2 regions of the Anaeromyxobacter sp. SG64 genome follow, and region 2 is predicted to be linked to the other one. Evidence: riboswitches for the same ligand, from Rfam matches in the RefSeq annotation. Region 2 holds a riboswitch; the other holds the start of a gene.
What was found. Region 2 has a riboswitch for cobalamin ahead of MNZ29_RS03575 (TonB-dependent siderophore receptor). Riboswitches for the same ligand answer to the same signal wherever they lie in the genome.

Region 1 (7,426 bases), on a different contig from region 2:
TCCGGTGACGACGATCATGTCTCTCTCTTCGCTGGTATTCGTAACTGGTTGAGCTACAGATGCGGCCAAAAAAAAGGGTTCGATCTTCCGGCGTCAGCGCGCGAGCCTCGTCACCTCCTGCAGCAGATCGGCGATCTTCGTCCGCTCGAGATCCCGCTCGAGGGCGAGCCGGGCCTCGCCGTAGCGGCCGGCCAGCGCCGCCTGGATGGTCCTGCCCACGGGGCACCGGGGGTTCGGCGTGCTCGCGTGCAGCGGGAAGAGCGCCTCGCTCTCGACGGCACGGTAGACGTCGCGCAGGGTGATCCCTCTGGCGGGAACGACGAGTCGCCACCCGCCGCCGGGCCCGCCCTGGGAGCGGACGAGCTTCGACTTCCGCAGCATCGCGAGCAGCCGTCGAATGACGACCGGGTTCGTGCCCACGCTGCCGGCGATGTACTCGGACGTGACGGGCTCACCGCTCGCCTCGTGGGCGAGCAGCGTGAGGATGTGGATCGCTACCGTGAGGCGGCTGCTCGGGCTCATCGCAACTCGTAACAGAATAAGTTGCGGTTAGCCTCGATGTCAAGGCGTCGCGCGCTCTTCTACCGCTGCGCTGCCGGATCGCCGGCGGGCCGTGGCAGCAAGTCCGCGAACGTGAAGCCGTCGCGCTCGACCACCTCTCCAGCGGCGACCGGGATGGGCGTTTCGAACATCGGCCCGGCCCACGCGAACGTGTGGAACTCGCCGTTCTCGCCGCAGGGGTCCACCGTCGAAGGGAGCTCGGCGAGGAGCGCCCCGTCGAACGCGCGTCCCGCGAACCGCGCGTCGAGCACCCTCGGGTCGACGCAGGTCAGGGTGGCCCGCAGGCCCGCGTCGATCATCTCACCCGCGAGCGCTCGCGTGTCGCGATCCCACAGCGGGAAGACGGGCGAGAGCCCCGTGCCGGCGAGCCGCGCCTCGCGGTAGGCCCGGATGTCGCGGAGGAACAGGTCACCGAAGACGACGTGCGTCACGCCGGCCGCGCGGGCGGCCGAGAGGGCCTCGGTCATCTCGCGCTCGTAGACCTCGTTCGAGCAGGGCCAGGGCAGCTTCACCTTCCTGCACGGGAGGCCGAGCGCCTGCGACTGCGCGTCGAGGAGGGTCTCGCGGACCGCGTGCATCGCGACGCGCGAGAACTCGGCGGTCACGGTGGTCAGCAGGCCGACGATCTCGAGGTCTCCCCGGGCGCGCACGAGGTGCAGCGCCCAGGCGCTGTCCTTGCCGCTGCTCCACGAGACGATCGCCTTCGGGCGCGTCGGGGTCCTGCCTCCAGCGGGGATGGACATCGTCGGCTCCTCCCGGCGCTCCACGGCGCCCCTCATCTCACGGAGAGCGTCAGCCCGTGCGCCGCGGCCGCGTGCCCCGCCGCCGCGAGCAGTCGCTCGTCCGGGGGCGCGAGCCCGCATCCGTCGTCGAGGTGGCCGCCCGGGCGGAAGCGCTGGACCGCCCAGCGCTGCGCGCCGGCCGCGAACGCCGCCAGGGCGTCGAGCTCGCCGGCGTCGTGGACGGGGGAGGCGAGCGTCGTCCGCACCTCGTGCTCGATCCCCGCCGCCAGCGCGAGCTCGAGGCAGCGGCGAGCCCCGAAGGGCTGCTCGGCCGAGCCGGTCAGCCACTCCGCGGCCTGGGGCAGCGCCTTCAGATCGACGGCCAGGAAGTCGACGAGCCCCGCCGCGAGCAGCGCCGCGACCACCTCCGGCCGCGTGCCGTTCGTGTCGAGCTTCACCGCGAACCCGCGCGCCTTCACCCGCGCCAGGAACGGCGCCAGGCCCGCGTGCAGCGTGGGCTCGCCACCCGTCACGACGAGCCCGTCGAGCCGCCCGCGCCGCGCCTCCAGGAGCGCGAGCACCTCGCCCTCCGGCACGGGTCGCGCCGCCGTGGCCGCGAGCAGCGACGGGTTGTGGCAGTAGCGGCAGGCGAGGTTGCAGCCCTGCGTGAAGACGACGGCGGCGAGCCTCCCGGGCCAGTCGACGAAGGAGCAGGGCCGCAGGGCCGCGATGATCAAGCTGGCACCTCGGCGGCGTCGCCCGGGCGGAGCGACAGGCGCCGCTCGAACTCGGCCTGCTTGCCCGCGTTCCACTGCTGCAGGGGGCGGAGGTACCCGACGATCCGCGAGTAGACCTCGGCGGCGGCGCCGCACCGCGGGCAGGTCGGGCGCTCACCGGCGAGGTACCCGTGCTCGCCGCACACGGAGAACGTCGGCGTGACGGTGAAGTACGGGAGCCGGTAGCGCTCGCACACGGTTCGCACGAACCGCTTCACGGTCGAGGGGTCGTCGATGGCCTCGCCGACGAAGACGTGCTGGACGGTCCCGCCCGTGTACCGCGCCTGGAAATCGTCCTGGTGATCGAGCACCGCGAAGACGTCGTCGCTCGCGTCCACCGGGAGCTGGGAGGAGTTCGTGTAGTACGGCGCGGCGCCCCGGACGGCCGCGTCCTCGTTCGCGCAGCGGATGCCCGGGTGGCGCGCCTTGTCGAACCTGGCCAGCCGGTAGCTCGTCGCCTCGGCCGGCGTCGCCTCCAGGTTGAACCGGCTGCCCGTCTCCGCCTGGTACTGCTCGAGCCGAGCGCGCATGTGGTCGAGCACGCGGAGCCCGAAGGCGCGACCGGGCCCGCTCGCGAGCGTCGTGTCGAGCAGGTTGTCGGCGGCCTCCGCGAGCCCGACGAGGCCGATGGTGGAGAAGTGGTTGCGCCAGTACGAGCCGCTCCGGGCGCGGATGTGGCGCAGGTAGTGGCGGACGTACGGATAGAGGCCCTGCTCGGTGTAACGCTCCAGGATCTTCCGCTTGAGGACCAGGCTGTCGCGGGCGAGGTCCATGACCCGGTCCAGGCGAGCCATGAAGTCGGCCTCGTCGCGCGCGAGGTGGCCGAGGCGCGGCAGGTTCACGGTGACCACGCCGATGGACCCCGTGAGCGGGCTCGCGCCGAAGAGGCCGCCGCCGCGCCGCTCGAGCTCGCGCGTGTCGAGGCGGAGGCGGCAGCACATGCTGCGGGCGTCCTCCGGCGAGAGCTCCGAGTTCACGAAGTTCGCGAAGTACGGGAGGCCGTACCGGGCGGTGACCTCCCAGAGGCGATCGAGCCGGGGGTCCTCGTAGTCGAAGCCGGGCGTGACGTTGTAGGTGGGGATCGGGAACGTGAAGACGCGCCCCTTCGCGTCGCCGCCGGCCATGACGTCGAGGAAGGCGCGGTTGAACAGGTCCATCTCCGCCTGGAACTCGCCGTACGTGGCCGCCTGCCGCTCGCCCCCGAGGACGATCGCCTCGTCGCGGAGCAGCGCGGGGCACTCGAGGTCGAGGGTGACGTTCGTGAACGGCGTCTGGAACCCGACGCGCGTCGGCACGTTGAGGTTGAAGACGAACTCCTGGAGCGCCTGGCGCACCTCCTCGTAGCCGAGCCCGTCGTGCCGGATGAACGGCGCGAGGTACGTGTCGAGGCTCGAGAACGCCTGCGCGCCCGCCGCCTCGCCCTGGAGCGTGTAGAAGAAGTTCGCGATCTGGCCGAGGGCGGTGCGGAAGTGGCGCGCCGGCGCGCTCTCGGCCTTCCCGGGCGCCCCGCGGAACCCCTCGGTGAGGAGGTCGGCGAGATCCCAGCCGACGCAGTAGACGGCGAGGAGGTTCAGGTCGTGGAGGTGGAGGTCGCCCGAGCGATGGGCGTCCCGCACCTCGGGCGGATAGAGCCGCTCGAGCCAGTAGGTGGAGCTCACGTGGCTCGCGACGTAGTTGTTGAGGCCTTGCAGGCTGAACGCCATGTTGGCGTTCTCGGCCACCTGCCAGTCGGAGCGCTCCAGGTAGGCGTCGACGAGCGCCACGCTGGCCGTGTCGGAGATCTCGCGCAGCGCGCGGTGCTGCTCGCGGTAGACGGCGTACGCCCGCGCCGTGCGCCGGTAGGGGCTCGCGAGGAGCACCTCCTCGACGACGTCCTGGATCCGCTCCACCGACGGCCGGCCCTCGATCGTCGCGATCGCGATGGCGAGGACGCGCTGGCAGAGCCGCCTCGCCTCGGCCGCGTCGACCTCGCCGGTGACGGCCCCCGCCTTGGCGATGGCTCGCTGGATGCGCTCGGCGTCGAACGGGACCACCCGTCCGTCGCGCTTCTCGATGGTCTCGAACACGGGCCCTCCTCGTGGCGGCCTCGGGACACGGAGGAGGACCCGAGCACACGACGGCCCGTACGAGGGCAGTGCGCCGAGGACCCTCCGCCCTCCCACGAGGCGTGTCGGTCGTGCCGCCGCCCGAGCATCCGGGCGACGGTCGCTGGCAGGTCTTCGGGCTCGCGAGCGCTCCGGGGCTTCCCGGACCCTACTGTCCGCCGCTTCCCAGCCGAACCGGCCAGTGCGTGTGGCGGAGGTCGTTCTCGCTTACCGCTGCGGGGCAGCCCCGGAATCTCACCGGGTTCCCTATTCGCTCGGAGCGAACCCCGAGCACCAGCGCGAGACCCAACCTATGGTGGTTCACGGTCACGGTCAACGGGATATGTTGTGCCCGGCCGTTCATGCGCCGGGCCCCTCGCGAGACGTCGATCCAGGGGATCGAGGCCCCTTGCCGACGCCCGCCTCGCGTGCGAAGTTCCGCTGCCCCCGAACAGGGCGCCCGCCGACGCCCCAGGCCCACGCGAAGGAACCGCCGATGAAGAAGACCCTGCTCGCCGCGCTCGCCCTCGTGGCGCTCCACGCCACCGCCCTCGCCGCCGACACCTCGCTCGAGACGGTGAAGAAGAAGGGCACGCTCGTCCTCGGCCTCGACGACTCGTTCCCGCCGATGGGCTTCCGGAACGACGACAACCAGATCGTCGGCTACGACATCGACCTGGCGAAGGAGGTCGCGCGGCGGCTCGGCGTGAAGCTCGTCCCGCAGGCCATCGACTGGAACGCCAAGGAGCAGGAGCTCAACACCGGCAAGATCGACTGCATCTGGAACGGCTTCACGATCACCGACGAGCGCAAGAAGGCGATGAGCTTCACGAAGCCGTACCTGCGCAACGCCCAGGTGGTGGTGGTGAAGAAGGCCTCCGGCTACTCCACCCTCGCGAGCCTCAAGGGGAAGAAGGTCGGCCTCCAGGCCGGCTCCTCGGCCGCCGACGCCCTCGAGGGCGCCAAGGCCTTCCGCGCGTCGCTCGAGGAGGTGGTGGAGTTCAAGGACAACCTCACCGCCCTGATGGACCTCGAGGCCCGCGGCGTGGACGCGGTGGTGATGGACCTCATCGTCGCCGACGACAACATCAAGCGCTCGGGCAAGGCCTACGCCGTCCTGAAGGAGACGCTCGCCCCCGAGGTGTTCGGGGTGGGCTTCCGCAAGAACGATCTCGCCCTCCGGGACGCGGTGCAGGGCGCGCTCGAGAGCATGGCCAAGGACGGCACGCTCGCCAAGGTGACCACGAAGTGGTTCGGCTCGGACATCTCGGTCGTCGGGAAGTGAGCACCCGCGCATGGTGAAGCTGCTGGGGGCGATGCTCCAGGGATCGCTCGTCTCCCTGGAGATCTTCTTCCTGACGCTGGTCTTCGCGCTCCCCCTCGCCCTGCCGGTCGCGCTCGGCCGCATGTCGGCGAGCCGGCTCCTGCGCGTCCCGGTCAACCTCTACATCCTCGTGATGCGCGGCACGCCGCTCATCCTGCAGATCCTCTTCGTCTACTTCGCCCCCTACTATCTGTTCGAGGCCTCGTACGATCGGTTCACCGCCGTGATCGTGGCCTTCACCATCAACTACGCCGCCTACTTCGCCGAGATCTACCGTGGTGGCATCCAGTCGATCGCGAAGGGCCAGTACGAGGCCGCCAAGGTGCTCGGCTTCACGCGCGCCGACACCTTCTTCCGGATCGTCCTGCCCCAGGTGGTGAAGCGGATCCTGCCGGCCTCCGCCAACGAGGTCATCACGCTCGTGAAGGACACCGCCCTCGCCCAGACCATCGGCGTGGCCGAGCTCTTCCGGGTGGCGCAGAACGCCTCCGCGCGTCAGTTCTCCACCACGCCCATCTTCGTGGCGGGGGTGTTCTACTTCGTCATGAACTGGGCGGTCTCCGAGCTCTTCCTCCGCGCCGAGCGGAAGCTCGAGTACTACAGCTGAGCCGGGCCATGGACGTCGTCACCGTCGACCACCTCTCCAAGTCCTTCGGCGACCTCCGGGTCCTCACCGACATCTCCTTCTCGGTGCACCAGGGCGAGGTGCTCGCCATCATCGGGCCGTCGGGCTCGGGCAAGTCCACGCTGCTCCGCGCCGTCACCCACCTCGAGACCGCCAGCAGCGGCAGCATCTCCATCTGCGGCACCCGGATCCTCGACCGCGGCGTCTACGCCGACAAGGCCACGCTGCGCAGCGCGCTCCTCAAGCTCGGCCTCGTGTTCCAGGACTTCAACCTGTTCCCCCACTTCTCCGTGCTGCGCAACATCACCGAGGCGCAGGTGCGCGTGCTGGGGCGCGGGAAGGCCGCGGCGCGGGAGGTGGCGCTCGCGCTGCTCGAGAAGATGGGCCTCACCGGCAAGGCCGGCGCCTATCCCTGCGAGCTCTCGGGCGGTCAGAAGCAGCGCGTCTCCATCGCGCGCGCCCTCGCCCTCGACCCGCAGGTGCTCTTCTTCGACGAGCCGACGAGCGCCCTCGACCCCGAGCTGACGGGCGAGATCCTCAAGGTCATGCGCGCCCTGGCCGCCGAGAAGATGACGATGGTGGTCGTCACTCACGAGATGGGCTTCGCCCGCGAGGTGGCCGATCGCGCCATGCTGATGGACGGCGGGGTCATCGTGGAGGAAGGCCCGGCCCGGGAGCTCATCGACAATCCCAGGAACGAGCGGACCCGGGCCTTCCTGAGGCGCTTCTCCCAGAACGGCCCCACGTAGGTCGGCGGCTCGTCACGTCTCCACGCCCCGCCGCGAGGTCGGCGCTCACGCCCTGAGCGATCTGCTCAGGCCGCGGCCGCGCCGCCCCTCCGCGAGGATTCGCCGCGCGAGCAATCGCGAGCCTTCGGCGGGGCTTTTCGCGGCCCCGAGAGCGCCGCGACGTGGCCTGCGCCGTGCAGTTCCGCCCCGGTCTCGGGAGCGCCGCCCGACCCACGGGACGACCGCATCGCCGAGCGGAAGGACGCGAGCTTGAGCGCTTCAGCCTTGGAGCGAGAGGACCTGGGGGGGAAGAAGAAGAGGCTGTTCGTCCTCGGCGCGACGGGTGGCACCGGTCGCGCGATCATCGAGCAGGCTCGCTGGCGCGGCCACCTCGTGACCGCCTTCGTGCGTTCGCCGGAGAAGCTCGAGCCCCTCCTCCGCGACGGCCTGAGCGTGGTCCCGGGCGACCCGCGCGATCGCGACGCGCTGCGCGCGGCGATGTCCGGTCACGACGCCGTGCTGTCGGCGCTCGGGCCCGCGGGGCTGGGGCCGACCACCCTCGTGAGCGACTGCGCGCGGAGCACCGTCGCCGCGATGGAGGCGACC
Region 2 (7,426 bases):
GGGGCGCGCACCCGTACCGCGTGCTGCGGGCGCACAAGAACCGCTTCGGCTCGGCGAGCGAGATCGGCGTGTTCGAGATGAAGGCCGGCGGGCTCGCCGAGGTCACGAACCCGTCGGCGCTGTTCCTCGCCGAGCGCCCCGAGGACGCGCCGGGCAGCGCCGTGGCCGCGGTGCTGAACGGGACGCGCACCCTGCTCGTCGAGATCCAGGCGCTCGTCGCGCCGACCGGCTTCGGCACCCCCCGCCGCACGGCGCTCGGGATCGACTCGAACCGGGTGGCCCTCCTCGCGGCGGTGCTCGAGAAGAAGGTCGGGATGGAGATCCTGGGCTGCGATCTCTTCGTGAACGTCGCCGGGGGGCTGTCGGTGGACGATCCCGCCGCGGATCTCGCCGCCGTGGCCGCGCTCGCCTCGAGCTTCCGCGATCGCGCGCTGCCGCGGCGGACGCTCGTGCTCGGCGAGGTCGGCCTCGCGGGTGAGGTCCGCGCCGTCTCCCAGCCCGAGATCCGCCTCGCCGAGGCGGCGCGGCTCGGCTTCGAGCGAGCCATCATCCCGGCCGCGAGCGCGCGGCACGCCGAGGTGCCGGCGGGGATCGAGATCGTCGGGGTGGACACCGTCGCGGACGCGCTCGATCGGTTGGGGTGACCGCCGCGCCCAGCGCAGCAGCCCGGGATCGTGCGCCGACTCAGGCCGACTGGACTGCCTTTCGCCACTTCGCGAGATGCCCCTCGCGCTCGACCGGCTTCATCCTCGGGTCGAAGCGCTTGCCGACCTTCCACGCCTTGCGGATCTCCTCGCGATCCTTCCAGAACCCGGTCGCGAGGCCGGCGAGGAACGCGGCGCCGAGGGCGGTGGTGTCGATCATGCGCGGGCGCTCGACGGGCACGTCGAGCAGGTCCGCCTGGAACTGCATGAGCAGGTCGTTCTGCGAGGCGCCGCCGTCCACCTTGAAGACCGGGTAGGCCTTGCCCGCCTCGGCCCGCATCGCCTCGGCGAGATCGTAGATGAGGAACGCGATGCCCTCGAGCGTGGCGCGGGCGAGGTGCGCGGCGGTGACGCCCCGGTCGATGCCGCGGATGACGCCGCGGGCCTCGGGGCGCCAGTGCGGCGCGCCGAGCCCGGCGAGCGCCGGGACGAACACGAGGTCGCCCGTGTCCTTCACCTGCCTCGCGAGCACCTCGACGTCCGGCGTCTTCTTGAACAGGCCGAGCCCATCCCGCAGCCACTGCACGGCGGCCCCCGCGATGAAGGAGGAGCCCTCGAGCGCGTAGGTCACCTCGCCGGCGACGTCCCAGGCGACGGTGGTGAGGAGGCCGCGCGACGACAGGAGGGGGTCCTTCCCGATGTTCTGGAGCAGGAACGCGCCCGTGCCGTAGGTGCACTTCGCCTCGCCGGGCTGGAAGCACGCCTGGCCGAACAGCGCCGCCTGCTGGTCGCCCGCCATGCCCGCGACCGGGATCCCGTCCGGCAGGACCTTCACGTTCCGCGTGACGCCGTACACGTGCGAGGAGGGGACGATCTCGGGCAGGACGTTGCGCGGCACGCCGAACAGGTCCAGGAGCTCGCGGTCCCACGCGCGCGTGCGCAGGTCCATGAGCAGCGTGCGGCTCGCGTTCGACACGTCCGTCACGTGGGTGGCGCCGTTCGTGAGGCGCCAGACGAGGTAGCTGTCGATCGTCCCGAACGCCGCCGCGCCCGAGTCCGCCCGCTCGCGCAGGCCGCGGACGTTGTCGAGGAGCCAGCGCATCTTGGTCGCGGAGAAGTAGGGATCGATGACGAGCCCGGTCTTCTCGCGCACCCGCGGCTCGTGCCCCTCCGCCTTGAGCAAGGCGCACACGTCGGTGGTGCGCCGGTCCTGCCAGACGATGGCGTGGTGCAGCGCGCGCCCCGAGATCCGATCCCAGGCCGCGGTCGTCTCGCGCTGGTTCGTGATCCCGATCGCGGCGATGTCCCGACCGGTGAGGCCCGCCTCGCGCAGCGCGCGCTGGACCGTCGCGATCGTCGAGCCCCAGATGTCGTCGAGATCGTGCTCCACCCAGCCCGGCTTCGGGAAGATCTGCCGGAACTCCTGGTTCACCCGCGCGCGGAGCCCGAGCCGCTTGTCGAGGACGAGGACGGTCGTCCCGGTCGTCCCCTGGTCGATCGCCATCACGTAGGAAGCCATGCTCACCTCGCGCGCGGGCGCCACCCCGGCCCGCGTCGCCTCGTGCCGCCGCTCCGCTCCCGCGCCCGGGCGCCGTCGTCGCCGCGCGTCCTCCGCCCCGGCTCCGGCGTGGCGCGCGCCCCCGGCACGGGGAGGCTCGTCAGGAAGCGCGCGGTCACGTCGGCGCAGAGATCGCGCTCCACGTCGATCCCGACGAGGTGCCAGCTGTCCTCGAGGACCACGAGCTCGGCCGGCCCGCTCCCGATGCGCCGCGCGATCCGCCGGGCCCCGCCGACGGTGACGGTGTGATCGCGCGCCCCGGCGACGACCAGCGCGGGCGCGGCGATGCCCGGAAGCTGGCGGTCCACGTGCGCGGCGAGCGCGGCGAGCTCCGCGACCGCGCCGAGCGGCACGCCGCCGAGGGTCGGGGCGCGGTTGCGCTCGCGCATCTCGGGATCGCGGACGTCCGAGCCCGCCTCCTTTGGGACGACGATCCGCGAGATCGGCCCGAGCCGCGCCAGCAAGGCGCCGAGGCGGCCGTGGAGCTGGAGCTCGAGCGCGGGGGCGAGGAGGACGAGGCCGTCGACGCGCTCCGGGTGATCGTGGGCGAGCGCGCAGGCGACGAGCGCGCCCATCGAGCAGCCGACCACGAACGTGCGCCGCGCGCCCTCGAGCCGGCCGAGCTCGCGGCGCGCCTTCGCGACCCACTCCGACCACGGCACGCCGAGCAGGTCCCGGGGGTCGCCGCCGTGCCCCGCCATGACCGGCGCGAGGCAGCGCATGCCGGTGTCGGCGAGGCGGCGCGCCACGACGTGCATCTCGAAGGTGGAGCCAGTGAGCCCGTGCAGGAGCAGGACGGCGTCCGGGCCGCCGCGCAGCTCGAACTCCCTCCCGTGCTCGATGCCCGTGCGTGCCAACCGAACGATCGCTTACCCCTGGACGGGCTACGTTTCAATGCTCCCGGTGCGACGGCCCCGTCCAGGCAGCGCTCCCGGCGCCGGCATGCTAACACCGCGGCATGTCCGACAAGCCCGGCGTCCCGCCGCACGCGATCCAGCTCCAGCTCGAGATCGACCCCGTCACGGCGAACGGAGTGTTCGTCAACATGGCGATGGTGAACCACACCGAGACCGAGTTCACCCTCGACCTCATCTACATCCAGCCGCAGGCGCCGAAGGCGACCGTCCGCTCGCGGATCATCACGACGCCCAAGCACATGAAGCGGCTCATGCTCGCGATCCAGGACAACGTCGCGAAGTACGAGGCGCGCTTCGGCGAGCTGGACCTCGGCGACACGCCTCACTTCCCCCACGGAGGCGCGGTGGCGTGAAGGCGGTGTGACCCCGGGCGAGCCACGTCGTCCTGAACCCCCTGCCCGCGCTCGGTGATCGTGCGTCGCCCCCTTGCTCGCCGCGTCCCATGACCGCGCCGCCGGACGCGGTGACGCCCCGGCGCTCGCCTCGCTCGGCGGTCCTCCACGGAGCCAGTTCCATGAAGATCTCCTCCCCGCTCCTCGGCACCACGTTCGAGCTGCCGGAGCGCCCCGGGCGCATCGTCTCCCTGGTCTCGTCCGCCACCGAGACGCTCTTCGCGCTCGGCGCGGGCGACGCGGTGGTGGGCGTCACGCCCTACTGCGCGCGCTACGTGCCCGGCCTCGGCGCGCCCGTGGTCGCCGACTACGTCTCCGGCGACCCCGAGGCGATCCGCGCCGTCCGCCCCGAGCTCGTCGTGGCGACCGACGGCGTGCAGCTCCCGCTGGCGCGCCGGCTCGCGGCGGCGGGGCTCCCGGTGGCGCTCCTGCCCGTGCCGCAGAGCCGGTTCGGCATCCTCGAGAACACCGTCGCGCTCGGGGCGCTCACCGGGCGGCTCGCCGCGGCGCGCTCTCTCTGCGACCGGCTCGAGCGCGCGTGCGCCGAGCTCGTCGCCTCCGCTCCCTCCCCGCGGCCACGCGCGTACGCGGAGCTGTGGTTCGGCCGCCACCTGCGGCGTCCCGGGGGGCGCGCGTTCGTGCACGACCTGCTCTGGCTCGCGGGGCTCGAGCCCGTGCACGGCGATCGGCCGGACGCGTATGCCCCGCCGGAGCTCGACGAGGTGCCGGGCCTCGCGCCGGACTGGGTGATCGTGTTCTCGGAGCCCGAGCACCCGATCGACGCGGAGGCGCTCGTGCGCGAGCGCGGCTGGGATCGGGCGGTCGCGCCACGCGTGCTCGCGTCCACCACCGAGCGCGGGCGGAACCTCATCCACGACGGCCCGTCGTTCGTCGAGACGGCGGCGTGGCTGCGCGACGCGACCGCCGCGTGAGCGCGCGGCCGCCGCGCGGCCGCCGCGGCCGGGCCTGAACCCCCGTTCCGTGGACGGTCCAAAGGATCCCGCGGGGTTGGGACCGGCACAGGCGCTGCTCTCCTGCCGCGCGCGCGCACGACCGCGCGCTCGAACGGAACGGAGAGAGAGATGAGCGACACGAACGACAAGGGCGGCGCCCGCAAGCTCGCGGTCTACGCCATCCCCGACAGCGCGAACGGCGAGCGGACCTGGTGGCCGAAGATCGGCGTCGCGTTCACGAACAGGGACGGCAGCATCGCGATCCTGCTCGACGCCTTGCCCCTCGGGACGAACAAGCTCCAGGTGCGCGAGCTGCGCGAGGACGGGCGGCCCGCGGGGAACGGAGCGCCGCGCCGCGTGGGGCTCGAGACCGTCGAGGTGCGGCCGTGAGGCGGGCCCTCCTCGCCGCGGTCGCCGCCGCGGTGCTGCTCCTCGCGGGCCCCGCGCTCGCCGCGAAGAGAGCGCTCGGCCCGGGCGAGCGGATCGACCTCAACCGCGCGAGCGTCGCCGAGCTCATGCGCCTGCCGGGCGTCGGAGAGAAGCGCGCCCAGGCGATCGTCGCTCAGCGGGCCCGCCAGCCGTTCCGCCGGCCGGAGGACGTGCTCGTCGTGAAGGGGATCGGCCCCGCGTGGCTCGCGAAGGTGAAGGCGAACGTCGCCGTGGGCTCCGCTCCGTCCGGCACCGCTGCGGTGACCGCACGGAAGTGAAGGCACCCGGATTCGCTCGGGGACCCGGCCGGCGCATGCACTCTCCGGCCGGGTGCCCCGGCGACGCCCCGCGGGGTCCTGCTTGACACCCGGCGCGGGCGGGCGCTACTCGTGGCTTCGATTCAGCGGCACGGAGGAACAGGGAAGCCGGTCGAAGTCCGGCGCGGTCCCGCCACTGTAGCCGGGTGAAGGTGCCTCGGAAGTCGCCACTGCCGCAGCCCAATCGCGGTGGGAAGGTGGAGGTACCGAGCGGAGCGTCCCTCCGCGACCCGGGAGCCAGGAGACCTCCCTCCGAGCCTGTCGCGCATGGTGCGCGGCCTCGCCGTTCGCGGCGAGCAAAGATGCATCGGGTCCGGAGGAGACCCGACACTTGGGCTCGACTTCCCGCTCATCGGGGCGCGCGTGCGCCCTCGTCGCCGCGCTGGCGCTCGGGCTCGCGCTGCGTGCGCGCGCCGACGGCACCGTCCCCGACGCGCCGCCGTCCGAGAGCGAGCCGCCGGTGCGGCTCCCCGAGGTCGAGGTCCGGGTACCACGCGCCGAGGTCGAGAAGGATCCGACCGCGTCCGCGACGGTGGTGTCCGCGAGCCGCTTCGAGGGCGAGGCGAAGGACGTGGCGCAGCTCCTCGCCACCGCCCCGGGCGTCTCGGTCACCCGCTACGGCACGCTCGGCCAGCTCGCCACCGTCTCGGTGCGGGGCGTCGCCGCGGACGGCGTGAAGGTGCTGCTCGACGGGCTCCCGCTCGGCACGGCTGGCGGCGGGGTGGATCTCTCGACCATCCCGCGCCAGTGGATCTCGCGCATCGAGGTGGTGCGCGGCGCGGCGGGCGCGCAGTTCGGCGCGGGCGCGCTCGGCGGCGCGGTGAACGTCGTGATGCGCCAGGGCGAGAAGGGCGAGCTCTCCGCCGAGGCGACCACCGGCGCCTTCGGCACCTACGCGATCTCCGCCGACACCGTCGCGGAGGTCGGGCCGTTCTCGCTCTTCGCGGCGGCCACCGGCGAGGACACCCAGGGCGACTTCACCTACGCATTCGACGACCGGCCGTCGCTGCCGGGGAGCCCCCTCGAGGAGCGGACCCGCCGGAACAACGGCGCGCGGCGCGCCGGCGCCCTCGCCAAGTTCGGCGGGGTCGCGAGCGGCTTCCGGGTCGACGGCCTCGCGCAGCTCACGGCCGGGCGGCGCGAGCTCCCCGGCTCGCCCTACCAGCCGACCCCCGCGGACTGGGAGGAGGACGGGCGGGTGCTCGCGATGCTGCGCGTCGCGCGCGCGGTTCACCCTCGCCTCACGCTCGCCGCTCGTGCGTTCGGCCGCCGCGACCTCCTAGACACGAGGCTCGCCGCGACGGGGTCGGACCCCACGCGGCAGCGCGGCGGCGCCGGCGGGCTCGAGCTCGAGGCGGGGCTCACGCACGGGCCGGGCGTCCTCACCGCCGCCGCCTCCGCGGAGGTGGAGGGCTACTCGAGCGACGCGCTCGGCGGGACGCGGAGCCGGCCTGGCTTCGCGGGCGCGCTCGCGGAGGACCTGCTCCTCGCCGGCGGCCGGCTGCGCGTCGGCCCGTCGGTGCGGGCGGAGCGGACCGGCGGATACTCGGGCGTCTCCGCCAAGCTCGGCGCGGCGCTCGAGCTCGCCCGCGGCCTCGCGCTCCGGGCGAGCGGCGGACGGACCTACCGCGTACCGAGCTTCGCGGAGCTCTACCTCGAGCAGGGGCTCCTCGCCCCGAACCGCGACCTGCGCTCGGAGAAGGGCGCCGGCGCCGACGCGGGGCTCGTCTACGACGGCGCGCTCGGGCTCCTCTCCGTCGGCGGCCACGCGACCGTCTACGACGACATCATCACCTACGAGCCGGCGAGCGTCGGCAGGTTCCGCCCGTTCAACACCGGCCGCGCCTTCGTCGCGGGCGTGGAGGCCGAGGCGGCGACCTCGCCCTGGCGGCGCGCGCTCGGGCTCGCCCTCTCCGGCGCGTACACCTTCCTCCCCACCGAGGTGCTGCGCGGCAGCGCCGACGTGCTCGGGAACGCGCTGCCCCGCCGGCCGCGCCACCGGGTCTACGCGCGCGCCGCGATCTCGCCCGGCCGGGTCGGCGCCCACCTCCAGGTGGAGCACGTGCGCGACCAGTACCTCGACCTCCGGAACCAGGCCCGGCTCCCGGACCAGACGATCCTCGGCGCAGGCGCCTCCGTGCGGATCCTTCGCCAACCGCTCGTCGCCCTCCACCTCGAGGTCGAGAACCTCGGCGACGACCGGACGCTCCTCGACG

Region 1: linked by a shared signal. The riboswitch ahead of MNZ29_RS00945 (ribonucleoside triphosphate reductase) and the one ahead of MNZ29_RS03575 (TonB-dependent siderophore receptor) in region 2 are both predicted to bind cobalamin.

What each region holds. Positions count from the first base shown of each region.
Region 1 covers NZ_JALCZB010000002.1:48,126-55,551, forward strand. Annotated here, with positions in the region: gene MNZ29_RS00925 (SDR family oxidoreductase) at 1-18, opposite strand, end outside; gene MNZ29_RS00930 (Rrf2 family transcriptional regulator) at 94-522, opposite strand; gene MNZ29_RS00935 (adenine nucleotide alpha hydrolase) at 582-1,304, opposite strand; gene MNZ29_RS00940 (anaerobic ribonucleoside-triphosphate reductase activating protein) at 1,337-2,020, opposite strand; gene MNZ29_RS00945 (ribonucleoside triphosphate reductase) at 2,017-4,125, opposite strand; cobalamin riboswitch at 4,252-4,457, opposite strand; gene MNZ29_RS00950 (amino acid ABC transporter substrate-binding protein) at 4,640-5,428, shown strand; gene MNZ29_RS00955 (amino acid ABC transporter permease) at 5,439-6,074, shown strand; gene MNZ29_RS00960 (amino acid ABC transporter ATP-binding protein) at 6,083-6,841, shown strand; gene MNZ29_RS00965 (NAD(P)-dependent oxidoreductase) at 7,091-7,426, shown strand, end outside.
Region 2 covers NZ_JALCZB010000007.1:12,408-19,833, forward strand. Annotated here, with positions in the region: gene radA (DNA repair protein RadA) at 1-644, shown strand, start outside; gene glpK (glycerol kinase GlpK) at 685-2,163, opposite strand; gene MNZ29_RS03550 (carboxylesterase) at 2,166-3,059, opposite strand; gene MNZ29_RS03555 (DUF3467 domain-containing protein) at 3,161-3,472, shown strand; gene MNZ29_RS03560 (ABC transporter substrate-binding protein) at 3,634-4,443, shown strand; gene MNZ29_RS03565 (hypothetical protein) at 4,594-4,854, shown strand; gene MNZ29_RS03570 (helix-hairpin-helix domain-containing protein) at 4,851-5,171, shown strand; cobalamin riboswitch at 5,284-5,462, shown strand; gene MNZ29_RS03575 (TonB-dependent siderophore receptor) at 5,542-7,426, shown strand, end outside.